3 regions of the Achromobacter sp. EB05 genome follow, and region 3 is predicted to be linked to each of the others. Evidence: predicted binding sites of a transcription regulator. Region 3 holds the regulator's gene; each other region holds the start of a gene.

Evidence for each region. Region 3 encodes HrcA, which represses chaperone genes, less so after heat shock. Its sites were predicted from a motif close to TTAGCACTCNNNNNNNNNGAGTGCTAA; they were not measured.
Region 1: a site for HrcA is predicted at 2,148-2,174, ahead of groES (co-chaperone GroES). Genes of this name have one in related genera too.
Region 2: a site for HrcA is predicted at 1,328-1,354, ahead of rpoH (RNA polymerase sigma factor RpoH). Genes of this name have one in related genera too.

The regions. Positions count from the first base shown of each region.
Region 1 is NZ_CP155917.1:5,380,924-5,390,646, reverse strand. It holds gene groL (chaperonin GroEL) at 124-1,764, opposite strand; gene groES (co-chaperone GroES) at 1,803-2,090, opposite strand; gene AAID08_RS24655 (hypothetical protein) at 2,342-2,500, shown strand; gene AAID08_RS24650 (lysozyme inhibitor LprI family protein) at 2,647-3,393, shown strand; partial or broken gene AAID08_RS24645 (DUF2000 family protein) at 3,512-3,748, shown strand; gene AAID08_RS24640 (hypothetical protein) at 3,723-4,538, opposite strand; gene AAID08_RS24635 (ATP-binding cassette domain-containing protein) at 4,777-5,244, opposite strand; gene AAID08_RS24630 (hypothetical protein) at 5,213-5,359, opposite strand; gene AAID08_RS24625 (hypothetical protein) at 5,807-6,292, opposite strand; gene AAID08_RS24620 (hypothetical protein) at 6,289-6,783, opposite strand; gene AAID08_RS24615 (YdcF family protein) at 7,091-7,843, opposite strand; gene AAID08_RS24610 (SDR family NAD(P)-dependent oxidoreductase) at 8,144-8,917, opposite strand; gene gcvA (transcriptional regulator GcvA) at 9,061-9,723, shown strand, end outside.
Region 2 is NZ_CP155917.1:242,751-252,473, forward strand. It holds gene fghA (S-formylglutathione hydrolase) at 1-420, shown strand, start outside; gene AAID08_RS01135 (hypothetical protein) at 517-1,206, shown strand; gene rpoH (RNA polymerase sigma factor RpoH) at 1,401-2,285, shown strand; gene cpdA (3',5'-cyclic-AMP phosphodiesterase) at 2,613-3,452, opposite strand; gene AAID08_RS01150 (cation:proton antiporter) at 3,642-6,488, shown strand; gene AAID08_RS01155 (NUDIX hydrolase family protein) at 6,588-7,394, opposite strand; gene coxB (cytochrome c oxidase subunit II) at 7,689-8,846, shown strand; gene ctaD (cytochrome c oxidase subunit I) at 8,945-9,723, shown strand, end outside.
Region 3 is NZ_CP155917.1:1,156,926-1,166,648, reverse strand. It holds gene dnaK (molecular chaperone DnaK) at 1-104, opposite strand, end outside; gene AAID08_RS05395 (thioredoxin family protein) at 186-590, opposite strand; gene grpE (nucleotide exchange factor GrpE) at 605-1,162, opposite strand; gene AAID08_RS05385 (hypothetical protein) at 1,377-1,610, opposite strand; gene hemH (ferrochelatase) at 1,623-2,714, opposite strand; gene hrcA (heat-inducible transcriptional repressor HrcA) at 2,760-3,764, opposite strand; gene AAID08_RS05370 (NAD kinase) at 3,895-4,794, shown strand; gene recN (DNA repair protein RecN) at 4,808-6,469, shown strand; gene fur (ferric iron uptake transcriptional regulator) at 6,707-7,126, opposite strand; gene AAID08_RS05355 (outer membrane protein assembly factor BamE) at 7,283-7,819, shown strand; gene dapB (4-hydroxy-tetrahydrodipicolinate reductase) at 7,836-8,627, shown strand; gene murB (UDP-N-acetylmuramate dehydrogenase) at 8,686-9,720, opposite strand.

The sequences.
Region 1 (9,723 bases), 2.1 Mb from region 3:
AGGTCGGGGTTGAGCATGTCGCGCGCGGAAAAAAGAAAAACCCCCGGGGCGAAGGTCCGGGGGTCTTTCGGGGTACTGCATTCCCCGGCCGAAGCCGGGGAGGCCATGCAAGGGAAGCGGGACTTAGAAGTCCATGCCGCCCATGCCGCCCATGCCGCCGGGCATGGCCGGGGCAGCGGGCTTGTCTTCGGCCAGTTCCACAACGGCGGCTTCGGCGGTCAGCAGCAGGCTGGCGACGGAGGCGGCGTTCTGCAGGGCGGTGCGGGTCACCTTGGTGGGATCCAGCACGCCTTGCTCGACCAGGTCGGTGTACTCGCCGGTCGCGGCGTTGTAGCCGTAGTTGCCCTTGCCTTGCAGCACGGTGTTGACCACCACGCTGGCTTCTTCGCCGGCGTTGGTGACGATGGTGCGCAGGGGTTCTTCGACGGCACGCAGGATCAGCTTGATGCCGGCGTTCTGGTCAGGCGTGTCGCCCTTCAGGTCGGTGATGGCTTGCTTGGCGCGCAGCAGAGCCACGCCGCCGCCGGCCACAACGCCTTCTTCCACCGCAGCGCGCGTGGCGTGCAGGGCGTCTTCGACGCGAGCCTTCTTTTCCTTCATTTCGACTTCGGTGGCAGCGCCAACGCGAATCACGGCAACGCCGCCGGCCAGCTTGGCCACGCGTTCTTGCAGCTTTTCACGGTCGTAGTCGGACGTGGCTTCTTCGATCTGGATGCGGATCTGCTTGACGCGCGCCTCGATCGACTTGCTGTCGCCAGCGCCGTCGATGATCGTGGTGTTTTCCTTGCCCACTTCGATGCGCTTGGCTTGACCCAGCTCAGCCAGGGTGGCCTTTTCCAGCGACATGCCGGTTTCTTCGGAGATCACCGTGCCGCCCGTCAGGATGGCGATGTCTTCCAGCATGGCCTTGCGGCGGTCGCCGAAGCCAGGCGCCTTGACGGCGGTGGTCTTCAGGATGCCACGGATGTTGTTGACCACCAGGGTCGCCAGGGCTTCGCCCTCGACGTCTTCGGCGATGATCAGCAGCGGACGGCTCGACTTGGCGACTTGTTCCAGCACCGGCAGCAGGTCACGGATGTTGCTGATCTTCTTGTCGAAGATCAGGACGAACGGGTCTTCCAGCGCGGCGACTTGCTTTTCCGGGCTGTTGATGAAGTAGGGCGACAGGTAGCCGCGGTCGAATTGCATGCCTTCGACGACGTCCAGCTCGTTTTCCAGCGACTTGCCGTCTTCGACGGTGATGACGCCTTCCTTGCCGACCTTGTCCATCGCGTCAGCGATGATCTGGCCGATCGAGGAGTCGCTGTTGGCCGAGATCGAACCGACCTGGGCGATTTCCTTGCTGGTCGTGACCGGCTTGGATTGCTTCTTCAGTTCGGCGACGGCGGCGGCGACAGCCTTGTCGATGCCGCGCTTCAGGTCGATCGGGTTGAAACCGGCGGCAACGTACTTCAGGCCTTCCTGAACGATGGCCTGGGCCAGCACGGTGGCGGTGGTGGTGCCGTCACCGGCGTTGTCGGAGGTCTTGGAGGCGACGTCCTTGACCAACTGGGCGCCGATGTTCTCGAACTTGTCCTTCAGTTCGATTTCCTTGGCGACGGAGACGCCGTCCTTGGTCACGGTCGGGGCGCCGAACGAGCGCTCCAGCACGACGTTGCGACCCTTGGGGCCCAGGGTGGTCTTGACGGCGTTGGCGAGGACATTCACGCCACGGACGATGCGCACGCGGGCGTCGTCACCGAACAGTACTTGCTTGGCAGCCATTTGTTAGCTTCCTTCGAAAATTCGTTTTGAGGCAGGGTTTACTGGACCACGGCGAGGATTTCGTCCTCGCGGATGACGAGCAGCTCTTCGCCGCCAACCTTGACCGACTGGCCGGCGTACTTGCCGAACAGAACCTTGTCGCCAGCCTTCAGGTCGACCGGCAGGATCTTGCCGTCTTCGGTCTTCTTGCCGGGGCCGACGGCCACGACTTCACCCTGGTCGGGCTTTTCAGCGGCGCTGTCGGGGATGACGATGCCCGACGCAGTCTTGCGCTCGTTTTCGAGGCGTTTGACGATCACGCGATCGCCCAGGGGACGCAAGGCCATGAGGAACTCCTGTTACTAGAGAAGAAAGTGAATGATCGGTTGGGCCCGGGAGGATTGTTAGCACTCACCGGAGTCGAGTGCTAATTATAGGGATGATGTGGTGGGGTTCAAGGGGGAGAGCGGTGGCTGTTACATATGGGGCGGGCGGACAATGCGTCTTGTGGTGTGTCCCTTTTTTTGCGGATTGCGCTGAAGGGTCCGGGGGGCGAGAGTCTGCGCAAGAAGTTCTCTCACGCCCAAGGAGCCAATACATGCCCGCCAGCCTGCGCGCAATTCAATCGGATATCACGAAGCTTCGCGTGGACGCCATCGTCAACGCCGCGAATTCCTCATTGCTTTGGGGCGGCGAGTGTCGAATTTCGTTCGACTTGAGATTCGGTTCACTGAAGTTGGCACGTGGACGAGTGTAGATTGAGGCGGCGTGTGGATTGAAAGCCCGTTCATTGGCAGGCCGTGCCTTGCTCAATAGGTTATATATCCACTGAAGAGCGACTTGCTAGCATGTGTTGTGCTGTACGAAAGACATCATCGACATACAACTTGAGAAGATAGGATCATGACCCAGCCGCATTCAAGACGCCCACCCGCTGACGTACTGAAGACACGGTATACACCTGCGATGAAGCTTCTCTTTACGTTGGGCCTCGCAATGCTAGGGACCTACGCCCAAGCCGCCAGTTTTGATTGCAACAAGGCCGCGAGCACGACGGAAAAGTTGATCTGTAGCGATGCCGAGACCTCCGCGCTGGATGGCAAATTGCAGGGGGCCTATAAGGCAGCACTAGCCGCAACCGATGCCTATGGCAAGAAAGCGTTGGCTGAAGAACAGCGCAACTGGATTAAATACGCGCGTGGCATTTGTCAAGACAGCGCCTGCCTGCGGCAAGCATACACAAGCCGCATCGCCCTGCTGGCGCGTAATGAGAAACATATTGCCAATGGCAAGGTGTACTCGGACTGCAAGCTGCCGGGCAACCAAACCGCCAGTGGCGAATGCGTCAATGTTGTGCCGATTCGTGATCCCAACTCCCGTGTGGAATCGTTCAACCAATCGCTGGGGCAGCAGAAGCAAAACGGCCGAATCATCGGTTGTAGCCGGCTGATTGATCTGCCGGTTGGCGTCGCCGGAAGTAATCACAGTTTTGGCGGTTCCTGCGTATTGCAGGAAGGCACGCAGCGCAGGGACGTGAGGATCTGCAACGACGATATGTTCGGTCATTTCCAAGTAGAGCCGTCCACGCCGCAGGATGCCTCGGACAAGCGCCTGGTCGACTTTACTTACGCACAATGCTATGGCGGTTGATGGTAAACGTCCGGCTCTCACCGCGTAGAGGCCATCTTGGCGCTCAGGCAAGGGCTTTGCGCGGTGAGAGCCGGACGTTTACCTCACTCAGCCAGCCTCCCCATCACTTCTTCTTCTTATCCCGGTGTTCGAGGGGGACCGCGCCGGCCTGCAGGCGGCGTACCGGATCGCGCGCGACCGCGAGCTGACGCTGGCGCCGTTCGTCCATGCCATGTTCGCCACCGGCCGCTACGAGGCCAACCGCGCCGTGTTCCGCGCCCAGCCGGCCGACGACCTGGACCTGGTCGGCATCGCCCTGCACGGTCCGAAAAGGGCGGTGGACAAGGCGATCAAGGGGCGGTCGCTGCATCCTTGATGCTGTCGCTGTCGCTGTCGCTGTCGCTGTCGCTGTCGGACGCGGGACGCGCCGGCGCGCCGTCCCGGTAGGCCACCGAGACCATGGCGCCCACGACGAACGTCATCACGATGAAGAGCGTCAGATAGGCCACGATCCAATACGGCCCGCCGTCCAGGGCGTAGCCCAGGTACTCGTACAGCGCGCTGTGGGCCAGGCCGCCCGCGCTCACCAGGATGCCCAGGGCCAGCATCAGCGGCCAGCGCGGGTAGGGCATGGCGGCGCGCACGCCGCGCAAGCCGGTTGCGCCGGTCACGGCGGCGCGCGGCAGGGCGGGCGCCAGCAGCGCCAAGCCGTACAGGATCGGCAGCCAGAGCACCAGCACCACGGGCACCAGCGCCGCGAAGAACAGGCCCGAGTCCGGGCCGTTCATCAGCGCGAACAACACGTAGGGCAGGTCGCCGGTGGCGCGCGCCAGCGTCGCCACGACCACCGCCTGCAGGCCCAGCATCACCAGGTGCCAGGCTTGCGCCGTACTGCCGCCGGCATCGATCCGCGTATCGTCCGCGCGCGCGATGACCCGGTGCCAGGCGTACGTCATGCGCGAGAATGCAATCAGGTTGACCAGCGCGGACAGCAGGAACAGGCCGCCCTTAAGCCAGTACAGCGACGCGGCCAGAATGGCGAACGGCAGCGATAATAGGAACACCGCCAGCGACCACGGCGCGGCCGCCAGCATCGCGCGGCCATGGCGCCGGATGGCGCCAGCCGTTGCGTTGAAGAATGAAATCGCTCCGCGTGCGTTCGACAAGTCGTTCCTCCGTGTGCAATCGACAGGGCCTTGTTTATACCGCAGCCGGGCCCCCCGGACATCATCGTTTGCAGGCCTTTACCATAAGAGAGGAGACCCGATGGAAGTGACCTTGAGCGGCGGGATGGGGGGCGAGGTCGGCATCGCATGCCTGCCCGCCATCGTCGCGTGTCGCCCGCGGCTGAAGGCCGCTATTGTCCATAGTTCCCAAAAAGTTCAAGGCTTGGGTCAGCGCTCGCTAGGTTCGCGGATCGAGCGAGCTTGTGGCTTCATCGAGCGACAGCACTGGGGGATTACGCGGTATGGTGCGGGCCAACGTCAGGCGCTGCTTCTCGCCGCCAGAGAAGCGGTGTCCGCGTTCCCCCACCATGGTGTCATAGCCCTGGGGCAGCCTGCGTATTGCGGTATCGAGTTGCGCTACCTTGGCTGCGACCACCCGTTCCTCGTCGGTTGCCTCAGCCTCGGCGAAACGCAGGTTGTCGGCCACCGAGGCATTCAGGAGATACGGCTCCTGCGAGACCACGCCGAGCATTTCCGACAACGACTGGAAACTGAGATCACGGGCGTCGACCCCGTCATAGCGGATCGACCCGCCATCCACGTCGTACAGGCGAGCCAGTAAGTGGCCGAGAGTGCTTTTGCCTGATCCGGTCGCGCCGACGATGGCGACGTCGCTACCCGCGGGGATATCGAAACTGATATTCATGCTCCAGTTTTACTGCGGCGACCTTTTCCTTGATCTCGATCGGCGTGTCCGGATACTCGAAGATGCGGGCGAACAAGGCGCGGGTGGTGCGTACATCGCGTCCAAGCTGCAACATGGAAGACACCAACCTTCGTTCCCGAAGGCTGTGCGAACGACTCGGGATGCGCCAGGAAGGGGGCTTCCAGGAGTTCATATCTTTCAGAGGGAGCGCATGGTCGAGGAACCGATGCTTCAACGCGCCTACTACGTGCAGGGCAACCAGCCCGAGCAATGTGTAGGCCAGCGTCTTGTGCAACCATTGGAAGACGGTAAATCACTTGTCGTTCTTTGGCAGGAGCTCCGGCGGCTTCGCGCCAGCTTGAGATGCCCTCGCCGAGAAAGCTGATCAATCCGTACCAGGTATCACCTGTCGCGGGTAGACGAGGGAATCGGCCGGGACTGGTACTACGGGACGATCATTTTCCAGGTTGACCGAGCGGACGAGGCCACGCTGCAGGCGCTCAAGGCGGCGCTGCCCGGGAGATGATAGATGCCCCGTGCCCTTGATCGAACAAGGTCCAAGCTACTGCAAGCCATTCCAACGCGCGACGGCGGGCTCCGCCGCCGCCCACTTCCACAGGTCTCCCTGGCGGCAAATTGTCGCAAGATAAGGTCCCGTGTTTTTCTGGTCTTGAGTCACCGTGAAAAAGATCTCGCGGCAGGACGCGAGCGGCGTCGGCATTTCCCGGATGACGCCCATTTCGCCGCGTTCGTTGCCATAGGGAATCGTGTGACGGATTTCCCACTGTCGAATCTGGCCGACCTTCATTTCGCCGGCCTGCCTCGCCATGGTGTCTTGTTGATCGCTCTTCCATTCGCGCATCACATCCTTCACCGTCGCGTCAGTGACCGCCTGTATCGTCACCCCCACCGCGTAGCCCACGGCCGGATTGGCGGTCAATGCGCCGCTGCCGATTCCCGCCACGGCGCCAGCCGCGCCGCCGAGCGAGGCGCAGCCCGATACGAGCAGCAATAGCGAGAGGGGCCCGGCGACGCGGCAAAAGCTCATTGCAGCGCGCCCCAGCGAGGTGTAGCCGGCTCCGCGACCGCCCAGCGCCAAGCGCTTCCATCGTTGCAGATCATGCTGGTGTAGAACTGGCTTGGCGCGCTAGGCGCCGGCTGGCCATTGGCGCTATTGCTTGCCTCGGGGGCAGAGGAGGCGAGCGGAGGCGGAGCGATTGAGAACACAATCTCTTTGCAACTGAATCCATCCCCTCCGACGATTCGGCTGACGGCGACCTTTCCCTGCTCGTCGCCTTCAATGGGGAGCGTGTGCCGGACCCGCCAGTCGGCGACCTCGTCCACATGCAAGGGGCCCGCGACCTGGGCGATGGCGTTCTGTTCCTCTTCGTGGACGGCGCGTTCCAAGTATTGCAGCCCGGCCTGCGCGATGCTCTGCACGCCCAGGCCGATGCCCGTGGCGACCGACGCATTGCGCGTGACTTTGTTGGCCAGCGTGGTCCCGGCGATGCCCGCCGCAGCGCCCGTTCCCTGGCTCAAAAACGAAGTGCACCCTGACAAAAGAACACATAGAAAACAACTGTACGAAAGCGGGCGAAAAATCATGCTGAGGCGGTTGGATATTGAAAGTGGATGCGGTGCGGTCCACTAGACCATCCCATAGAGCCGTAGAATGCTGACCGCCACCACTGCGGCTACGGCGATGATCATGAGTTCGAAGATAACCTTCAAGAGCGACTCCGTTGCAGTTCTTCCCCGCTCATCAGGGCGAACAGAGGCTCGCGCTGAAGTGAGCGTTTTGGGGAGGGGGGCCTGGCTATGCCCGTGCCAGGCGATTCTCGTTCCATCAGCCGCCAGTGCGCGCAGGCGCGGGATTCTGTCCCAGCGCGTTGTAGGCGTGATATCTGGCGATGCCGGCGTATTCCTGCAAGGCGAAGTCAGCGACGGCAAAGTTGTACGAGAGCGGAAGCACAGACCAGCGCGCGTTCAGGTAGTCCGCGCGGACAGGCGTCGCGGGGACGCCAAAGTGAGCGAAGTACAGCATGCTGCGTTTGAGATGGATTCCCGACGAAACCAGCACCACGCGGTCGGCGCCGAAGCGCTGCAGGACTTCGCTGGTGAGTCGGGCGTTCTCCCACGTGTTCCTGCTTTCCGATTCGAGCACGATATCGGCTTCGGCAACACCAAGCTTCAGGAGAGCGTTCGAATAGACGGCAGCTTCCGGCGCGCCGGTGTGGGCCGCGTCGCCGCCGCTCACGATCACTTCGCACTTTTCACCGGTCTTCCTGCAATCGTCGTAGCGTTCCACCGCCGCGACGATCCGCGCGTATGAGAAGGCGCCTGGCTCGACCGTGTCCGTCAGCCTTTCCGTGCCTGCTCCCAGCAGGACGATTGCATTGTGTTTTCCCCACTCGATCGGCCGTGCGGTGGCGTAGGCGGACTGCAGGCTCCCCAAGAGCCATGCGGGAATGGGACCGCATCCCAGCATCAGAAACAGGGTGGCTACGACCACGTAAGCCAGTGCGCTCACACGGCGAAACTTGAGCGCGGAACAAAACATTCCCAGCAGCAAAATCGAGACAAGTACAGTGAGTGTCATTCAAGCAATCTCCAGCGAGTGCCCTTCGCTTTCGCGTCCGATGGCACACAGACGTGTTTTCGTGAAACCTGCTCGGGATGTTAGGCGGAGCGTAGGAGCGCGTCGTTCAGATTTATCTGAGCATGCGAGTCAGGCGGGGAGGGCGGTCTTCACGTGCCAGACCCCCAGGAGGAAGCGACGAGAACCTTATATCCGCGGCGCTCTTGAGGGTCTGAGAAATATCTGAGCGATCGCCCTCTTCATTGTCCCGTGGGGGAGGCGTGCGCTGGCGAGTCCGCTCCGCGCCATTTCCGCGTTGCGTCAGTTGCGTCCGGCCATCACGCCGCCATCCACGTCCCAGATGGCGCCGGTAACCCAGGCCGCCTGGTCCGACAGCAAGAAAGCAATCACCTCGGCAACATCTTCCGGCGTGCCGACGCGCCCGATAGGATGAAAGCTGTTGAAGCCTTGCAGGGCGTCGTGGACCTGCGCCTTCGGAATGAAGCCCTCATAGATCGGCGTTTGCACTACCGCGGGCGACACCGCATTGACGCGGATGTTCTTGGGCGCCAGCTCCATCGCCAGATGCTGCGTCAGCGAATGAAGGCCCGCCTTTGCCATTGAGTAAGCGGAAGATGGCGTGGCCGCAATCGCCTGCTTGGCCCACATCGAGCCGATATTGACGATGGCGCCGGGACGTCCCTCGGCGACGAGGTTTGCGGCCACCTTCTGCGTGATGAAGTAGAACGCTTTGTTCAACGCCATATATCGATCGTAGTCGGCGGACGTGTGTTCGAGGAACGGCTTCGGTGAGAACACCCCGGCGGCATTGACCAGCAGGTCGATGTCCGAGTGCTGCTCGTCGAGGAGGGCGAGCAGTCTGGTCAGGCCTTCGTGGGTGGACATATCGGCTGAAACGGCGGTGACCGGGCCAAGGGGCGCGAGCAGTCGACGGGCCTCTTCGGCCTTGCCCGGGCGCTGTCCGACGATTACGGCATTGCCACCGAGCGACATCACCTTCCGGGCAGCTTCCAGGCCGATGCCGCTGGTGCCGCCAACGACCAATAGTTTCTTTCCATTGAATTGCGTGTTCATGTGAGCTCTCTTTGATGGCCCAAAGCCGGGCCGGGTGAGGAAAATTCAAGCAAATTGCTTGATTCAGACCCAATTCTTCTCCTATCATCGCGCCGCGACAAATGAGATAAAGTGCTTGGACGACAAAGAAAAACTTTATCCAAATGAAGTCGCCAGTCCATCTAAATGCCCTCCGCGCGTTCGAGGCCAGTGCGCGTCACCAGAGTTTTTCCGCCGCGGCGGCCGAATTGAATGTGACGCCCGCGGCCGTTGGTCAACTGGTCCGAACGCTGGAAGCATGGCTGCGCATACCGTTGTTTCGGCGCAGGCCCAGCGGAGGCGCGAGGCTTGTTCTCACCGAGGCGGCGCAACGCGCATTGCCTGACATCCGGGCGGGTCTGGACCGGATGAGCATTGGGCTCGAAAAACTAAAGGAAGGATCCGCCAGCGGCGTGCTGACCGTCGCTGTGAGTCCCGCTTTCGCCGCCAAGTGGCTGCTGCCGAGAATTGACGGCTTTCAACGCGCCTGGCCCGATACCGATGTGCGACTCGACACCAATCTGAAACCGGTGGACTTCGTCGCGCAGGATATCGATATCGGGGTGCGTTACGGAACCGGGCAGTGGCCGCGTTTGTCGGCGCAGAAGCTGTTGGACGAGGAAATCTATCCCGTCTGTTCGCCCGGGCTGCTGCGCCAGCGAGGCGGATTTGAACGGCCTGCCGCGTTGTCCACAGAGACGCTGATCCACGATCTCTCGATGGATGGGCACGCAGAGTTTCCCACATGGAAAACCTGGTTGCGAAAGGCCGGTGTGTCCGGCGTCGGT
Region 2 (9,723 bases), 910 kb from region 3:
GGCCATTCGATGGGCGGTCACGGCGCGCTGGTGCTGGCGCTGCGTCACCCGGGCAAGTTCCGGTCGGTCTCGGCGTTCGCCCCGATCGCCGCGCCCAGCCAGTGCCCGTGGGGCCAGAAGGCGTTCGGCGCCTACCTGGGCGAGAACCGCGACGACTGGGCCGCCTACGACGCCTCGGCCCTGATGCGCGGCTTGCGCCAGCCATTCCCCGGCGGCATCCTGGTCGACCAGGGCACCGCCGACCAGTTCCTGGCCGAGCAGTTGTATCCCGAGGTATTCGAGGCCGCCTGCGCCAGCGCCGGCCAGCCCCTGGTGCTGCGCCGCCAGGAAGGCTACGACCATGGCTATTACTTCATCTCGACCTTCATCGAGGATCACATCCGGTTTCACGTCGAGCGGCTTGGAAAGCCGGTCGCCTGACCCCTCGCTTCTATACTGGGCGGCCTGCCGTGGCAGGCCCGCGGCGGCTCCCGCCCGGCCCCTGGCCGCGGCGCCCTTTGCATAGGATCGGCTGATTTGATCAACGGAATCGCTCCCTTCGTCTGGATTCTGCTGGCCGCGGTGGTCGTCTTCCTGCCGGGCCTGGCGATGCTGCTGGGCAAGGGCGGCCCGCGCGACGAGCGCGGCCGGCGCACCTTCCAGTTCCGCCCCGTGCGGCGCGTGTTCGGCCTGTTGCTGCTGTTGCTGGGCGGCGTGTCGGGGCTGCTGGCGCTGTCGCTGGTCCAGTTCTTCAAGCTGACCACCGACGAACCGGTGGCCCGGATCGAGGTCCGCCAGCAGGCGGAAGGCCAGTTCCAGGTCAGCGCCGCCGCGCCGGGCGTGGGCGCCAAGCAATATGTGCTGTATGGCGACCAATGGCAGATCGACGCCCGCGTGGTGCGCTGGCGCCTGCCGGCCCTGATGGCGGGCGTGTCGCCGCTGTATCGCCTGGAGCGCCTGTCCGGCCGCTACAGCGACGCCGCGCGCGAGGCCTCGGCGACGCGTTCGGTGCATGCGCTGGACGACTGGCCGGCGCCGGACCTGGGGTCGCTCAAACAGAGCTTCCCGAACTGGTTTCCCTTCGTCGATGTCCAATTTGGCAGCGCGGCCTACATGCCGCTGTTCGATGGCGCGAAATACCAGGTCTATATGGATCCCCGCGGCGCGTTGTTCGTACGCCCGGATGGCGAGGCCACCGCGGCGGGACTGAAGCGGCTGGGGTGGTAGCCAACGCGTCCGGAGCCGTGTGATGGCCTGCCCGGCAAGGCGGATGGCCCTGCGCGCAGCTCGGAATTTAAAATGGGGCCGCATCGCGTGGAGGAAACTTTGACGCGTCGCAATAGTCGAATTAGCACTCCCTTTACTAGAGTGCTAACATCGAATCCATGTCTTTACCCCTTCGCTTTCCGGAGACCGCCGCAATGAAGCAACCCAGTACCTCGTTGGCCACGTCCGGCAACGCTCTGGCGTTGGCCATCGCCAATCCGGGCGCGCTCGGCACGATCGATGCCTACATCTCGGCCGTGAACCGCCTGCCGGTCCTGTCGGCCGAACGCGAAACCGAACTCGGCCGCCGCCTGCGCGACAGCGAAGACCTGGGCGCCGCGCGCGAGCTGGTGTTGTCGCACCTGCGCCTGGTGGTGTCGGTCGCGCGCCAGTACCTGGGCTATGGATTGCCCCACGCCGACCTGATCCAGGAAGGCAATGTCGGCCTGATGAAGGCCGTCAAGCGGTTCGACCCCGAGCGCGGCGTGCGCCTGGTGTCGTTCGCCGTGCACTGGATCAAGGCCGAAATCCACGAATACATCATCCGCAACTGGCGGCTGGTCAAGGTGGCGACCACCAAGGCGCAGCGCAAGCTGTTCTTCAACCTGCGCAGCATGCGCCCGGACGGCCAGACGCTGGATCCGGAACAGGTCGATCACATCGCGCGCGAACTCAACGTGCGCCGCGAGGATGTCAGCGAAATGGAAGTGCGCCTGTCCGGCCGCGACATGTCGCTCGAGAACCAGGACGACGATGACGACAGCTACGCGCCCATCGCCTACCTGTCCGACGAAGGCCGCCAGGAGCCGACCCGCGTGCTGGAACGCGCCGCCCGCGACCAGTTGCAGAGCTCGGGCCTGTCGAGCGCGCTGGAAGCACTCGACCCGCGTTCGCGCCGCATCGTCGAGGCCCGCTGGCTGCAGGACGACGGCGGCGCCACGCTGCACGAGCTGGCGCAGGAATTCGGCGTGTCGGCCGAACGCATCCGCCAGATCGAGGCCGCCGCGTTGAAGAAGATGCGCGGCAACCTGGCCGCCTGATTTCCCGCCGCATCCATGCCCAGGGCCGCGATTCGCGGCCCTTTCCATTTACGCCGCCGACCGCCCCGACCCACGGAAGGGGCCGTGGCGGCCATTGTCGCGTCGCACCAATAAATTGATACAAATTCGCCGCGAAATAACCGCCGATTTCAGAAACTTAATGCAGTGCGCCCCGCCTAACTTCACGTAGACCGCAAACTTTGGTTGGCAGTCTTGTCATCCGTCTCGGCTTCTCCTCTTTCCCCTCCCCTATGAGACGGATGCTTGCGGGGCACCACGCATATGGTGCCCCGTTTTTTATTGCGCGCGCGAAACGCGTCGGGCCGTTCAGGCCGCCTGCGCGCTGGCCGGACCGGGCTGCGTTGCATGCCACAGGGCGTCCTGCACGCGCCGCACGCCGGTGGCCATCGAGCCATCCTGGTAGAGCTTGATCCAGCGATACCCGGGGGCGAGGTTGTCGACCACATGCTTGCCGTCGCGGATGCTGAACTGGAAGCAGGTGGAGGGCGTGGCCAGCATGCGCAGGTTGTGGCGGCGGCGGTCGAACTCATGGTGCACGTGGCCCCACAGCAGCACACGCACCTGCGGCCAGCGCGCCAACAGCTTGAACAGCGCCTGCGGGTTGTCGATCATCATCGAATCATGCCAGTGGCTGTCGATCTGCATCGGGTTGTGGTGCATGGCCAGCAGCGTGTGTCGTCCGGGCGCCTCGGCCAGCGCCGCTTCCAGCAGATCGAGCTGGCTGTCGGGCAGGTGGCCGGCGTTGGAGCCGGGCACGGTGGTGTCCAGCGAAACCACGCGCCAGGCGCCCACGTCCGTCACGGGCACCGACCATTCTGGCAGTTCATGGCGCATCGCCACAGGCAGGTCGTGGTTGCCCGGCAGGCAACGGATCCGGGCGCCCTCCAGCGCCGGCGCGGCGCCCAGGATGGCGGCCAGGCGCTGGTAGGCGGCGGGCTCGCCGTCCTGGGACAGGTCACCCGTGGCCAGCAGCAGGTCGGGGTGCTTGCCGTCGGCCTCGATCTGGCGCAGCACGGCGCGCAGGCTGGCATCGGTGTTGACGCCGAGCATCACGGTGTCCGGCTCGCCGAACAGGTGGCAATCGGTCAACTGGACGAGCATGGCTGGGGCGTCGGTGCGCCGGGCCAGGGTATGGACGCGTGCCAAGTGCGGCTCCTGCGAAGTTTCTGCACGGGCTCCTACCTTACCTAAAAAACATGTCCCGGCGCGTATCGCCCCACCCGATCGGGGTAACGAAACGTGCGCCGGAAATAGCCGTTCGCCGGAATCGACTGGAAAACCCGCTATTCTTGTGGAACTTCTCACAAGCTTCATGATCGGGACGCGGCGTTATCCATGGATGTAGGTTTTCTCGTATTCGGCCTGGCCGGGCTGTTGACCCTGGTGTGCTTCATGCCGCCGCTGGCTGGCCGCCTCAAGCTGCCCTACTCGGTGCTGCTGGCAATCGTCGGCTGCCTGCTGGGCATCATCGTGCACGTCCATGGCTGGGCGCCGAGCTGGATCGGCGACTTCCTGGATTCGCTGGAGCGGTTCGAGATTTCCTCCGAGACCTTCCTGATGGTGTTCCTGCCAGTGCTGCTGTTCGAAACCGCGCTGTCCATGAACGTACGGCGGCTGATGGACGACATCGGCCCGATCCTGATGATGGCGATCGTCGCCGTGGTGGTGTGCACGGTGGTGGTGGGCGTGACGCTGGACGCGATCTCGCCCTATGGCCTGGTGGTCTGCCTGCTGCTGGGGGCCATCGTGGCGACCACCGACCCGGTGGCGGTGGTGGGCATCTTCCGCGAAGTGGGCGCGCCCAAGCGCCTGACCACGCTGGTCGAAGGCGAAAGCCTGTTCAACGACGCCGCGTCGATCGCCCTGTACTCGGTGCTGCTGGCCGTGCTGGGCGGCCATGGCGAGTTGACCGCCAGCGGCATCTTCAATGACTTCATTGTGCACTTCATCGGCGGCGGCATCGCCGGTTTCGCCATGGGGCGGCTGGCCTGTTTCCTGTTCGCCTGGCTGCGCGGCTTTCCCACGGCCGAGATCACGCTGACGCTGACGCTGGCCTACCTGTCCTTCTTCATTTCCGAGCACTACCTGAACGTGTCGGGCGTGGTCGCCACGGTGATCGCCGGCCTGGTGGTGGGGTCGACCGGCCGCACCCGCATGTCGCCGACCACCTTCGAATACCTGTCGAGCGCCTGGGAACAATTCGGCTTCTGGGCCAATTCCCTCATCTTCCTGTTCGCGGCCATGCTGATTCCCAAGCTGATGGCGGCCGCCGACTGGCAGGAACTGGTGCTGGTGGCGGTGGTGTTCGTGGCGACGCTGGTGGCGCGGGCCATCGTGGTGTTCGGGCTGCTGCCGTTGCTGGGGCTGACCAAGCTGGGCACCAAGGTCAGCAATCCCTACAAGGTGGTGATGCTCTGGGGCGGCCTGCGCGGCGCGGTGTCGCTGGCCCTGGCCCTGGCCGTGACCGAGCAGACCGGCGTGCCCGAGGAGGCGCGCCAGTTCATCGCCGTGGCCACCACCGGTTTCGTGCTGTTGACGCTGTTCGTCAACGGCATCAGCCTGCGGCCGCTGATCCGCATGCTGGGGCTGAACCAGTTGTCGCCGGTCGAGCGCACCATCCGCAACCAGGCGCTGGCGGTGGCGCTGGAGGACCTGCAGGGCAAGACCGAAGAAGTGGCCAAGACCGAGCACATCGGCAGCGAGGTGCGCGACCGTATCCGCGCGGTGTTCGACGCCAGCCTGACCAGCGTGCACGATGGCCAGGTCAGCCAGATGAGCGACGAGCAGCGGGTGGCCGTCGGGCTGGCGATCGTGGCGCAGCGCGAGGAGGAAATGTTCTTCGACATCCTCAAGGCGCAGATCGTCGACTGGCGCATGGCGGAAACGCTGCTGGCGCGGGCCGAACGGCTGGAGGACGCGATCCGAATGGGCGGGGTGCCGGGCTTCGAGCGCGCCATCATTGCCGACGTGCGCTATTCCACCGGCTTCCGGCTGGCCTTGCGGCTGCACTACCTGTTCGGTTTCCAGGGCTGGCTGGCGCGCGAACTGGGCCAGCGTTTCGCCAACCTGATGAGCAAGCGATCGGTGGCCCAGCGCCTTATCGTGTTCGCGCGCGAGCAGATCACGCCGCTGCTGGGCGAAACCGCCACGCAGCGCATCGTGTCGCTGCACCAGCGCCGCCTGGACCTGATCGAAAACGCGATGCAGGCGCTGAACCTGCAATATCCGTCGTACGCGCAGTGGCTGCAGGAGAGCTACCTCGGCCGGGTGGCGCGCGAGCTGGAACGGATCCGCTATCGCGACATGCTGGAGCAGTTCCTGATCAGCGGCGAGGTCTACGCCGACCTGATGGCGCAGTTGAAGAGCCGCTGGGCGCACATCGACACGCATCCGCCGCTGGACATCGAAATGAGCGCGGCCGACCTGATCAAGCGCGTGCCGCTGTTCGAGGGGCTGTCGGCCGATTCGTTGCGCGCCATCAGCAAGCTGCTCAAGCCGCGCCTGTCGTTGCCCGACCAGCGCGTGCTGACCAAGGGGCGGCATGGCGAAGAGATGTGCTTCGTGGCGTCGGGCGCGGTGGCGGTGCACCTGCCGGACAACACCATGATCGAACTGGGCAGCGGCGAGTTCTTCGGCGAACTCGGCCTGCTGGGCGAACAGCAGATCGCGCCCGAGGTGACCTCGCTGGGCTACAGCAAGCTGCTGATGCTGTCGTCGCGTGATTTCCACGCCCTGCTTGCCCGCGACGAAAACCTGCGCGAACGCATCCAGGTGGTGGCCAAGCAGCGCCTGCGGGCGATCGAGGTCTGGAAGCAGTTCTCGCAGGCCAACGCGACGCCCGCGCCCGCTCCCGCGCCTGCGTCGGCGCCTTCGCCCTCACAGGCGGCGGAAGCGGCCGAGGCCGCGGGGGTGCAGAGCGGCCTCGATACGCGGGCGGTGCAGGCGTTGCGGGCGGCCGAGCCGGGCGCAGCGGTGGCGCTGCCGGCAGTGGGAAGCGGGTCGGAGCCGCAGCAACAACGTCCGCGGCAGGTCGAGACACGGCCTGTCGAGGCGCGTCCCGCGCAGCCGCTACAGGTCGAGACGCACGCCGCGCCGTTGCAACAAGTGGAGACGCGCCAGGCCGACGCGCACAAGGCCGATGCGCGCGAGACGGATGCGGCGCCGGGAGGCGCCAGCGCCTGATGCGGGCAGGTGCGCGCCGGCAGGCCGGCGCGGTCGTGCCGCGCGCTGTCTGAGCCCCGCGCCGCTGGGCGCATCGGCCCGCCGCGCGGGAGCGCCGGTTCAGATTTCGCCGGCCGCCCGGCGCTGCATGATGTCTTCGATGATCACCAGCGCCGCTTCGAGCGTGAACTCTCCGTCGGCCACGCGCCGCACCACGGTGTCGACGTCGGCGGCCGCGATTTCCATCACTTCGCCATCGCGGTTGGCGGGCCGCGCGTCCGCCGCCAGCACGCAGGTGCTGGTCAGCACGTCCTCGACCTGGTAGCCCTCGGGCAGGCGGCGGTGGATGCGCAGGATGGTGCGCAGCGGCGAGCGCTGCGCCAGGTCCGGCGCGTCCAGGCCGGCTTCCTCGCCGCATTCGCGCACCAGCGCAACGTCCAGGTCTTCGCCGCGGCCGGCCAGGCCGCCCACCAGGGTGTCCCACATGCCGGGGTCGGTGGATTTGCTGAGCGCGCGCCGGGCGATCCAGATGCGGCCATCGGGCGTCCAGGCGTTCAGGTGGACGGCCTTGGTCAACAGGCCCAGCGGCCGCATCGCCGCGCGTTCGATGACGCCGAGCGCGGTGTCGCCATCCAGCACGTCGAGTAATTCATCGCGCCAACCGCGCAGGCAGTTGGCTTGGCGCAACAGTTGCGCGACCTGTTCGAGCGCCGCGTCGAGGGCCGGGCCGGGCGACAGCCTCGCGCCGATGTGCAAGGCGTCGGCATCGGACTCGATATGGGCGGCGCCCCGCAAGGCATCGCAGGCGGCATGCGTGGCCCAGCCGCAGCGGCGCCCCGCTATATAGAGCGCGTGCGCGCCAACCGGGGCAGGCTCCTGGGCCCGTGCGCTCAGGGCGGCATACAGATCGGACAACTGTTTGGGCATCGTGAGGCGGTGTTAATAAGACTGTCCGCGATTTTATGCCACCCCTGTTTACCCTGGGTCGTGAACGAACGCGCGCAGATGGGGGCGGGCGGTATGAATTCAAGAGCACAAACTTACATCCATTTGCGCGTCCGCTATAATCCGCCAGTTTCTTTGTGATTTCGAGTGGGAACGCGGGGGCCGCTCTATCTCCCCCTGCCTAACCCTGCCATCTAATAATTGCGCGTAGTCCTGTTGCAGTGACATCCGTGCCAACAGGCGACAAGGGCCCTCGCGCCGTGTTTCGAGGTAAGCATGAAGAAGTGGAGAGGGATACTGGGCGCTTGTGCGCTGCTGATTGGCAGCGCGGCCATTGCCCAGGTGCAAGACATGCCCGGCGGCCCGAAGGTCAATCAGCTGAACCTGCATGAAGGCGTTACGCAGATCACGCGTGATGTCATGTGGTTGCACTGGCTACTGCTCACGATCTGTATTGTGATTTTCGTGGGCGTCTTCGGAGTGATGTTCTACTCCATCTGGGCGCACCGGAAATCCCGCGGACACAAGGCCGCGACCTTCCACGAACACCTCGGCGTGGAAGTGGCCTGGACGATCATCCCCTTCATCATCGTCATCGCCATGGCGCTGCCGGCCACCAAGACGGTCGTCGCCATGAAAGACACTTCCAGCGCCGACCTGACCATCAAGGTCACCGGCTACCAGTGGAAGTGGGGCTACGAATACCTCGACGGCCCCGCCGCTGGCGTCAAGTTCCTCGCCACCCTGTCCACGCCGCGCGCCCAGATCGAAGGCCGCGAGCCCAAGGGCCAGTTCTACCTGATGGAAACGGACAACCACATGGTGGTGCCCGTGGACAAGAAGGTGCGCGTCGTCCTGACCGCTGCCGACGTCATCCACTCCTGGATGATCCCGGACTTCGGCGTCAAGCAGGACGCGATCCCCGGTTTCCTGCGCGACGCCTGGTTCCGCGCCGAAAAGCCCGGTATCTACCGTGGCCAGTGCGCCGAACTGTGCGGCAAGGACCACGCCTTCATGCCCATCGTCGTGGAAGTCCTGGCGCAAGCGGACTACGATAAGTGGGTTGAGGACCAAAAGAAGAAGATGGCGGCAAACGCCGACGATCCCAATAAAGAGTGGACGGAAGCCGAACTGGTTGCCCGTGGCGAGAAGGTTTTCGCCGCCAATTGCGTGGCCTGTCACCAGGCCAACGGCAAGGGCATCCCGGGCAGCTTCCCCGCCCTCGATGGAGACAAGGTTGTGCTGGGCCCCAAAGCCGCCCAGATCAACACCGTGCTGAAGGGCAAGCCCGGCACCGCCATGGCGGCGTTCGGTCCCCAGCTCAATGATGTCGAGATCGCCGCGGTCATCAGCTATACGCGCCATGCCTGGAGCAACGCCGGCAAGGGGCAGGACCCGACAGTGATGCCGAAGGACGTGGCGGCCGCGCGTTGATCGCGCCCGCTTCCCAACGCAGAGCTGGTTCCGTTTAGTCAGAGATACCCTGCCGGTTCCGTGGAACGGAGCCGGCACTCAGCAGGAAGGAGTCCATCATGAGCAGCGTCACTGTAGACCACGTGTCGCCGGGCCACGGCCACGGTCACGATGACCACCACCACGCCACCCCCACCGGCTGGCGCCGCTGGCTTTTCGCCACCAACCACAAAGACATCGGGACGATGTATCTCATCTTCTCGTTCGTCATGCTGCTCGAAGGCGGCACGCTGGCGCTGCTGCTGCGTACCGAGCTGTTCGAGCCGGGCCTGCAGTTCTTCCGCCCCGAGCTGTTCAACCAGTTCACCACCATGCACGGCCTGATCATGGTGTTCGGCGCCATCATGCCGGCGTTCGTGGGCTTCGCGAACTGGATGATCCCGATGCAGATCGGCGCGTCCGACATGGCGTTCGCCCGCATGAACAACTTCAGCTTCTGGCTGCTGCCGGTGGCCGCGATCATGCTGACGGCCTCGTTCTTCGTGCCGGGCGGCGCCACCGCCGCCGGCTGGACGCTGTACGCGCCGCTGTCGCTGCAGATGGGCCCGGGCATGGACCTGGCCATCTTCGCCATGCACATCATGGGCGCGTCCTCCATCATGGGCGCCATCAACATCATCGTGACCGTGCTGAACATGCGCGCGCCGGGCATGACGCTGATGAAGATGCCGCTGTTCTGCTGGACCTGGCTGATCACCGCGTTCCTGCTGCTGGCCGTGATGCCGGTGCTGGCCGCCGCCATCACCATGGTGCTGACCGACCGCCACTTCGGCACCGGCTTCTTCAACGCCGCCGCCGGCGGCGACCCGGTGCTGTACCAGCACGTGTTCTGGTTCTT
Region 3 (9,723 bases):
GTACGGGCGCCTTCGGCGTTTTCGATGATCTTGACCTGACCGCCGTCCATGACAGCCACGCAGCTGTTGGTCGTGCCCAGGTCGATGCCAATAATTTTGCTCATGGTCGGGTTACCTTGGATAAATCTATGAAATTGGAGAGAAATTTCCTGTCCCCACATAACTGGGGCTGCCCACAGGGTTTTTCAAGACGCCTGGCTGGAATTTTCCGCCGGGGTTTCCTGCAGGCGCCGGATCGCCGCCGTGAACTGGGGCAATCCGGGCCAACCGGTGATGCGGCCGAGCCGTTTTCCGGCACGGTAAAGCACAAAAGTGGGGACACCATGCAGGGAGAAGCGGCGTCCCAGGGGTTCGTCGGCGTAGACATCGGCCTCGAACCAGGTCAGGCCCAGGCCCAGCAGGGTGTCCTGGTGCAGCAACGCCGCCTGCTTGAAAAGATTGCAGTTATAGCAATCCTGGCCCCACAGGAACACGCAACGCAAGTCCGATCCCGGCGCCTGGACCACGGCCTCGTCGAATCCCGCGGTGTCGACATGCCGCATGCCGAACACAGCGAAAACCTGGGCCGGATCGAACCTGGGGTCGGTCATGGCGCGCGGTCCGGTCAGCCTTGGCCGGCGGACACCACCACCAGGGCCGGACGCAGGGTGCGGTCGGCGATGGCGTAGCCCTTCTGCAGCAGTTGAACCACGGTGTTGGCGGGCTGTTCGGCCGGAATCGAAGAAATGGCCTGGTGCAGGTGCGGATCGAATTTGTCGCCCTGGACCGGCGCGATTTCCTTGAGCATGTTGCGCTCGAAGGCGGCCGCGAGCTGCTTGAGGGTGACCTCGACGCCTTCGCGCAGGGTGTCCACGGTCTGGTCGGCCTGGGCCAGCGCGGCCTCCAGGCTGTCCTTGACCGGCACCAGGCTTTCCGCGAACGACTCGATGCCGAACTTGCGTGCCTTGGACACTTCTTCCTGGGCACGGCGGCGCACGTTCTCGGCCTCGGCGCGGATGCGCAGAAGCTGGTCCTGCTGCTCATTGACGGTAGCCTGGGCCGCGTCCAGTTGGGCGCGCAACTCGTTCAGCTCGGCCTGCGCGGCGTCCTGGGCGGCGGGGGCCGCATCGGCGTCGTCGCCGAATCCGGGCGTCTGATCTACAGGCTCGTTGGGTGCCGTCATGGGGAATCCTCCAAAAAGAATGGCTTTCGCAGACATGAATGGGGGCCAATACCCCTATTTCAAGCCCGGGAAAGCAAATATTCCCCGTCGCGCACCGCCGGGGCAACCGGCAGCCACCCATGAAAATCCGGAAAGTCGTGCCTGAAAATCGGCTCCAACCACGAAGATTCCGGCAGTCGGCATTTTCGACACTCCGGACGATGTCAGGGACAGGTCATTTCTTGTGCGGCTGCGCCGGGGCGGCAGCGTCGCTGGCGGGAAAGCTCTCTTTCAGGGCGCGGTCGACGCGTGGATCATCGTCCGGTTCCGGATTGATCGCGATGGGATCGCTGGCGGGGAAGGTTTCGGCCAGTGCCTCGTCCAGCTCGTGCTCGACCTGATCCTCGTCCACCGGGGTGCTGACGTCCCCCTTTTTCACAACTTTGCCCGTCTTGGGATCATGGTGCATGCGCCCTCTCCTTCAAGTCCGTGAATGTGTGGGCCATCCCCGCAAGTGGCGTTCCGCCAGGGTGGCCAACCCTGCGATCCAGGCCGGATCATCATTCAGCGCCGGGATGTAACGGAACTGCTTGCCGCCCGCGCCGAGAAAGGCGTCGCGGCACTCCAGGCTGATCTCTTCCAGGGTTTCCAGACAGTCTGCCACAAATCCCGGACACACCACATCCACCTCGGTGACGCCCGAGGCGGCCAGCGCCTTGAGGGTCGGTTCGGTGTAGGGCTCGAGCCAGCGGGCCGTGCCGAACCGGCTCTGGAAGGTCACCTCGATCTGCTCGCGCGGCAGCGACAGGCGCTGCGCCAGCAGCCGCGCGGTTTCCATGCAGTCGCGGTAGTACGGGTCGCCCAGCTCGATGGAGTAGCGCGGCAGGCCATGGAAGCTCATGACCAGCTTCTGCGGTTTGCCATGCTCGCGCCAGTACGCTTCGATGCTGGCGGCCAGCGGATCGAGATAGATGGGGTCCTCGTGGAATCGCTTGATAAAGCGCATTTCCGGCTGGTCGCGCAGCCGGCCGGCATGTCGCGTGACGGCATCGACCACCGTGGCGGTGGTGCTGGCGGCGTATTGGGGATAAAGCGGCACGGTCAGGATGCGTTCGCAGCCCTGCGCCCGCAGGCGCGAGATGGCGTCGGGAATCGACGGGTTGCCGTAGCGCATGCCCAGCTCCACCACCGCCTCGACCCCGGCCGCGGTCAACGCGGCCTGCACGCCTTCGGCCTGGCGGCGGCTGTAGACCATCAGCGGCGAGCCGTCCTTGAGCCAGATACCGGCGTAACGCGGCTCCAGTTTCTTGGGACGCAGCGTCAGCACCAGGCCGTGCAGGATCGGCTTCCACAGATAGCGCGGAATCTCGATCACACGCGGGTCCGACAGGAACTCGCCCAGGTACTTGCGGATGTCCTTCCTGCCCGGTGTGTCGGGCGTGCCCAGGTTCACCAGCAGCACGCCGACCTTGCCCGGCGCGCGCGGCGGCGGGTCTTCATTGAAAGGGTCGTCCTGCTCGGCTTCGGGCAGGTAGCGTTCAGGCCAGAGATACTTGAACAGGCGAAGAAACACAAAAACTCCCCTTCCTCCGCGAGGAGGATGTCGGTTCGAATGGAACTACTGGTTGTGGCTGAGGGCGTTGGACAGCAGACGCGCCGTGATGTCCACGATGGGAATCACCCGTTCGTAGGCCATGCGGGTCGGGCCGATCACGCCGAGCGTGCCGACCACCTTGCCGTCCACGCCGTAGGGCGCGGTGATGACCGAGACTTCTTCCATCGGCACCAACTGGGAATCGCCGCCGATGTAGATCTGCACGCCCTGCGCGCGGCTGGACACGTCGAGCAGTTGCAGCAGGTCGGTCTTCTTCTCGAACAGCGAGAACATCTTGCGCAGCCGGTCCATATCGGAAGCGATGTCGGTGACGTCCAGCAGCTTGCGCTCGCCGGAGATGACCACGGCATCGCCGTCCTCGGCGGCCTCGGCACTGGCCTCGACCGCCGCCTGCATCAGCCGCGAGATGTCTTCGCGCAACTGCGCCAGTTCGGTGGACAGGGTGCGCCGCACCGCGTCGAAGGACTTGCCGGCGAAGTGGACGTTGAAGAAGTTGCCGGCCTCCAGCAATTCGGCCTCGGCGTAGTCGCGCTGCACGAACAGGATGCGGTTCTGCACGTCGCCGTCGGGGGTGACGATGATCAGCAGCACCCGCTTGTCCGAGAGCCGGATGAATTCGATCTGGCGGAACACCTGGGCGCGCTTGGGAGTCAGCACCACGCCGGCGAACTGGGTCAGGTTGGAAAGCAGCGCTGCGGCGGCATTGACCGCGCGGGTGGGCTCGGCCGCGGCCAGCATCTCGCCCATGTTGTGCGGTTCGAGCTGGTAGGACTGCACCGCCAGCAGCGAATCGACGAACATGCGGTAGCCGCGGGGCGTGGGAATGCGCCCCGCGGAGGTGTGCGGACTGTGGATCAGGCCCAGCTCTTCCAGGTCCGCCATGACGTTGCGGATGGTGGCGGGCGACAGATCGAAAACCTTCGATAGCGTCCGCGAGCCGACTGGTTGCCCATCGGCGATATAGCGTTCGATCAACGCTTTCAGTAATGCGCGTGCGCGGTCATCCATAGCGGCTATTTTAGGGAATCTTTTCCAATTAAGGCGATTTTTGTCCCGCAAGCCAATATGCGGCCCCATATAATCGGCTAACAGGCCCGATTCCGGACCGATTTCGCTTTTTCTGATTCGCCTTGCCACCATGCACTTTCCTACCGTCGCGCTGATCGGCAGATACCAGGACGCCGGCCTGGCCACTCCGCTAAGGGCGCTCGCGCACGCGCTCACGCAGGCCGGGCGGCAGGTGCTCGTCGATGCCGACACGGCTCGCAACACCGGCCTGACGGAATATCCCGTCGCCACCTACGCGCAGATCGGCCAGGACGCCTCGCTCGCGGTGGTCATGGGCGGCGACGGCACGGTGCTGGGCGCCGCGCGCCATCTCGCCCCGTACGGCGTGCCGGTGGTCGGCATCAACCATGGCCATCTGGGCTTCATCACCGACATCCCGGTGCAGGACGCGCATGGCGCCCTGACGCGCGTGCTGGAAGGCAACTTCCAGATCGAGGAACGCATGCTGCTCGAAGGCAGCGCCTGGCGCGGCGACCAGCAGATGTACGCGGCCTCGGCGCTGAACGACGTGGTGCTGAACCGCGCCGGACGCGGCGGCATGATCGAAGTGCGCGTCGAACTGGACGGCGCCTTCATGTACACCCAGCGCGCCGACGGCCTGATCATCGCCACCCCCACCGGCTCGACCGCCTACGCGCTGTCGGCCAATGGCCCGATCCTGCACCCCGGCATGAACGCCATGGTGCTGGTGCCGGTGGCGCCGCAGACCCTGTCCAACCGCCCCATCGTCATTCCGGACACCGGCGTGCTGAACATGACGCTCACCGCCATGGGCCGGGTCGAGGTCGGCGCCAGCGTGCATTTCGACATGCAGACCTGGTCCGACCTGCAGCCCGGCGACCGCATCGTCGTGCAGCGCGCGCCCTATACCATCCGCTTCGTGCATCCGGAAGGCTACAGCTTCTTTTCCACCCTGCGCCGCAAGCTGCACTGGAACCTGATGCCGCAGGCCACCGACAACGTAGAGTAGTAAGCGCCCCGACATGCTGCGCACCCTGCACATCCGCGACTTCGTCATCGTCGAGCAGACCGAGATCCATTTCGGTCCCGGCTTCACCGTCTTCTCCGGCGAGACCGGGGCAGGAAAATCCATCCTCATCGACGCGCTGGCGCTGGCGCTGGGCGAGCGCGGCGACGTCAGCGTGCTGCGCGAAGGCGCCGCGCGCGCCGACATCACCGCCGTCTTCGACACGCCGCCGGCGCTGCGCGCCTGGCTTGCCGAACGCGAGATCGATGCCGACGATGAACTGGCCCTGCGTCGCGTGATCGACGCCCAGGGCCGCAGCCGCGCCTACATCAACGGCACCCCGGCCACGGTCGCGCAATTGCGCGAACTGGGCGACAGCCTGGTCGACATCCACGGCCAGCATGCGCACCAAAGCCTGATGCGTGCGGAGGCTCAGCGCGACCTGCTGGATGCGCATGGCGGCCACGGCGACCTGCGCCAGGCGGTGGGCCAGGCCTGGAAGCAATGGCGCGCGCTGGCGCGCCAGTTGGAATTGGCCGAAAAGGACGCGGCGGGCCTGGCCGCCGAACGCGAGCGGCTGCAATGGCAGGTCGACGAACTCGATCGCCTCGGGCTCGCCCCGGACGAATGGGAATCGCTGCAATCCGAGCACACCCGCCTGTCGCATTCACAGTCGCTGCTGGACGGCGCCACCCAGATCCTCGACGCCCTCGATGGCGAAGGCGACTCGGCCCACCACCGGCTGACCGCGGCCAACCACCGCATCCAGCAGATGCTGCGGCACGACACCGGCCTGCAGGGCATCTACGACGAACTCGAATCGGCTCGCATTGCCATCAGCGAAGCGGTGTCCGACCTGAACAACTACGTCAGCCGCGTCGATCTCGATCCGCGCCGGCTGGCCGACGTCGAGGCGCGCCTGAGCGCGGTATTCGAGACGGCGCGCAAGTTCCGCACCGAACCCGACGGGCTGTGCGCGCTGCGCGACAGCTTGCACGCCGAACTCTCGGCCCTGCAGGCCGCCGCCGACATCGACGCGCTGCGCGCCCAGGCGCAGGTGGCGCAGGCGCAGTACGACGCCGCCGCCGCCAAGCTCACGGCGGCGCGCCGCAAGGTCGCCAAGGACCTCGGCAAACAGGTCACCCAGGCCATGCAGACGCTGGCCATGCAAGGCGGCAAGTTCGAGCCCACGCTGGCAGCGGCCGCGCCGTCGGCGCACGGTAACGAGCAGGTCGAATTCCTGGTGGCCGGCCACGCCGGCACCACGCCGCGGCCACTGGCCAAGATCGCTTCCGGCGGAGAACTGTCGCGTATCTCGCTGGCGCTGTCGGTCATCGCCAGCCGCGCCGCGCGCGTGCCGACGCTGATCTTCGACGAAGTCGACAGCGGGGTCGGCGGCGCGGTGGCCGAAGCCGTCGGCAAACTGCTGCGCGAACTGGGCGAGCGCCACCAGGTGCTGTGCGTCACCCATCTACCGCAGGTAGCGGCCTGCGGCAACAACCAGTTCCTGGTCAGCAAGACCGAATCGCGCGGCACCACCCGGTCGCGCATCGAGGAACTGGACGACGGCGCCCGGGTCGAGGAAATCGCCCGCATGCTGGGCGGGATCAAGCTCACCGCGACCACCCGCGAACACGCCCGCGAAATGCTGGCCGGCGTCGGCCGCGCGCCGGCCTGAGCCTGCAGGGGCCAGGCAACCCGCTCCTCGCGGGCCTGATGCGGCGCAAGCACATCCGGGGCGCGTGCGCCTCCAGAAAAACCGGGCGCCGGCTGCCTTTGTGCCGACAGCCGTATCGCGATGGTCCGCAGCCGGATTCAGTCCGAGAATAAAAAAAGCCCCTTCCTATAGAAGGGGCTTTTGCTTTCAACTACCCACGGCGAGCGCGGCCGTGGGCAGGTCCGAGGCGAAGAAAGCTCAGCGGCCTTTCAGGCAGCTACCGCAGATGCCGTACAGCACCATGGCGTGGCTTTCCAGCGCGAAACCGTTGTCCTTGGCGATCTTCTGCTGGCGCTTTTCGATGTCCGGGTCCGAGAATTCAACCACCTTGCCGCAGTTGGTGCAGATCAGGTGATCGTGGTGGTCGCCGTCATTGAGCTCGAACACGGCCTTGCCGCTGTCGAACTGGCTGCGGGCAAGGATGCCGGCCTGTTCGAACTGGGTCAGCACGCGATAGACGGTGGCCAGGCCGATTTCGACGTTTTCGCCGATCAGGGCACGGTAGACGTCCTCGGCGCTGAGGTGGCGCTGGTCCGACTTACGGAAGATATCAAGAATTTTCAGGCGCGGGAAAGTCGCCTTCAAACCCATGTTTTTCAGTTCGCTTTGGTCGCTCATGGTGTAATCGCTCTCCGTCCGCGTTGGCATGGGCAAGGATACTCGGTAACCGCGAGCCGGCTCCCCAGAATTCCTGCCGCCCCGCAGAACTATCCTTATGAAACCTTTATGATAACGGTTTTGTCTGCTTCCAAATAATAGGGGCGCGTAGTGTCCATGATTGCACGAATTCCTTCCCGCTCGCTCAAGACCGGATTGGCCATCGCCGCCCTGGCCGTCGCCCTTGCCGGCTGCACGGGGGACAAGTGGGGCTTCCCCTACAAGGCCGGTGTCCAGCAAGGCAACTGGATCACCCAGGAGCAGGTGGCGCTGCTGCAGCCGGGCATGACGCGCGAACAGGTCCGCTTCGCGCTGGGCAGCCCCACCCTGACCAGCGTGCTGCACGCCAACCGCTGGGACTACCCCTACTATTACAAGCCCGGCTACGGTGAGGCCCAGGAACGCAAGTTCACGGTCTGGTTCGAGAACGACCGGCTGACCCGCTGGGAAGGCGACAAGCAGCCCGACCTGCAGCCCTACCAGATCAACACGCCCAGCGCGGCCGCCGATGAAAAGGCCGACAAGCGCCTGAGCGAAGACGAGGCCCGGCTCAAGCAGGAAGAAGAGCAGAAGAAACGCGACGCCGCCGCCCCCACCAGCCCGATGAACCAATACCCCGGCCAGCCTGGCAACGCGCCCGAGCCGCTGCGCTAACCCAAGGATTTTCTTCATGCGTATTGCTATCGCCGGCGCCAGCGGCCGTATGGGCCAGATGCTGATCGACGCCGTCCTGAAGGCCGACGGCCTGCAACTGGCGGTCGCGCTCGACCGCAAGGGCTCGCCCTCGCTGGGCCAGGACGCGGGCGCCCCGCTCGGCCAGCAGACCGGCGTCGCCATCACCGACGACCTGGGCGCGCTGGCCAACGCCGACTGCCTGATCGACTTCACCCGCCCCGAAGGCACGCTGGAGCACCTGCAGGTCTGCGCCAGGCTGGGCGTGAAGGCCGTCATCGGCACCACCGGCTTCGACGACAATGGCCGCGCCGCCATCGAAGTGGCCGCGCAGAAAACCGCCATCGTGTTCGCGCCCAACATGAGCGTGGGCGTGAACGCCACGCTCAAGCTGCTGGACATGGCCGCCCGCATCCTCAATTCGGGCTATGACGTCGAGGTCTTCGAGGCCCACCACCGCAACAAGGTCGACGCCCCCTCGGGCACCGCGCTCAAGATGGGCGAGACCATCGCCTCGGCTTGGGACGTGGCCCTGCCCGACGTGGCCACCTGGAGCCGCCACGGCGACACCGGCGTGCGCAAGCCGGGCACCATCGGCTTCTCGGTACTGCGCGGCGGCGATATCGTCGGCGATCACACGGTGTCGTTCTGCGGCATCGGCGAACGCATCGAGATCACCCACCGCTCGGCCAGCCGCGCCACCTATGCCGAAGGCGCCTTGCGCGCCGCCCGCTTCCTGGAAGGCAAGCACAACGGCCTGTACGACATGCAGGCGGTGCTGGGACTCTGATCCCTTAGCGCCCAGAAAAAAAGGACCCGCGAGGGTCCTTTTTTCATGCAGCACCAGGTCACACCACCACGGGCTCCGGCTCCAGCGCCACGCCGTAGCGCTCGGCGACCGCATCCTGGATCGCGCGCGCCAGCGCCAGGATGTCGGCGGCGGTGGCGCCCCCGCGATTCACCAGCACCAGCGCCTGCCGGTCATGCACCCCGGCCGCGCCCAGGCTGCGCCCCTTCCAGCCGCACTGGTCGATCAGCCAGCCGGCCGCCAGCTTGTAGCTGCCGTCCGGCTGCGCATACGACACCAGGCCGGGATAACGGGAGACGAGCGCTTCGCGCTGCGCCGCGGACACGATGGGATTCTTGAAAAAACTGCCGGCGTTGCCGGTGACCGCCGGGTCCGGCAGCTTGGCACGCCGGATCGCGCAGACCGCCTCGAAGATGGCGCGCGCCGACGGCTCTTCCATAAGGCCGGGATGACGCTGCAGGTCCGGGTACGACAACACCGGCCGCCAGGGCCGCGGCAAGCGCAAGCGCACCGCCACGATCACCCAACTTCCGGGCGGCTGGTGCTTGAAAATGCTGTCGCGGTAGGCGAAGCGGCAATCGGCCGCGCTCAGGTCGACATACCGGCCCGCCTGCACGTCCCAGGCCGTCAGGCTGTCGAAGCGGTCGGCCAGCTCGACCCCGTAGGCGCCGATGTTCTGCACCGGCGCCGCGCCGACCGTGCCGGGGATCAACGCCAGGTTTTCCAGGCCGTCCCAGCCCTGCCTCACGCACTCGGCGACGAAGTCGTGCCAGGTCTCGCCGCCTGCCGCCTCCACCAGCCAAGCATCAGGCTCGGCCCGCAGCAGGCGCACGCCCCGCAGCGCCACGCGCGCCACCAGGCCCGGCACGGCCTCGGGCAGCACCACATTGCTGCCACCGCCCAGCACCAGCAGCCGGTCGTGCCGCGCGGCCAGGGCCGACAGGGCCGGCAGTTGCGCCACATCGTCGAGCGTGACGCAGGCCGGGGCCGTGGACGCCAGGCCCAGGGTGTTCAAGGCGGAAAGGTCCCGCGCCTCGGGAGTGAGGACAGCCGCGGTGGCAGAGGAATTTGACATGGA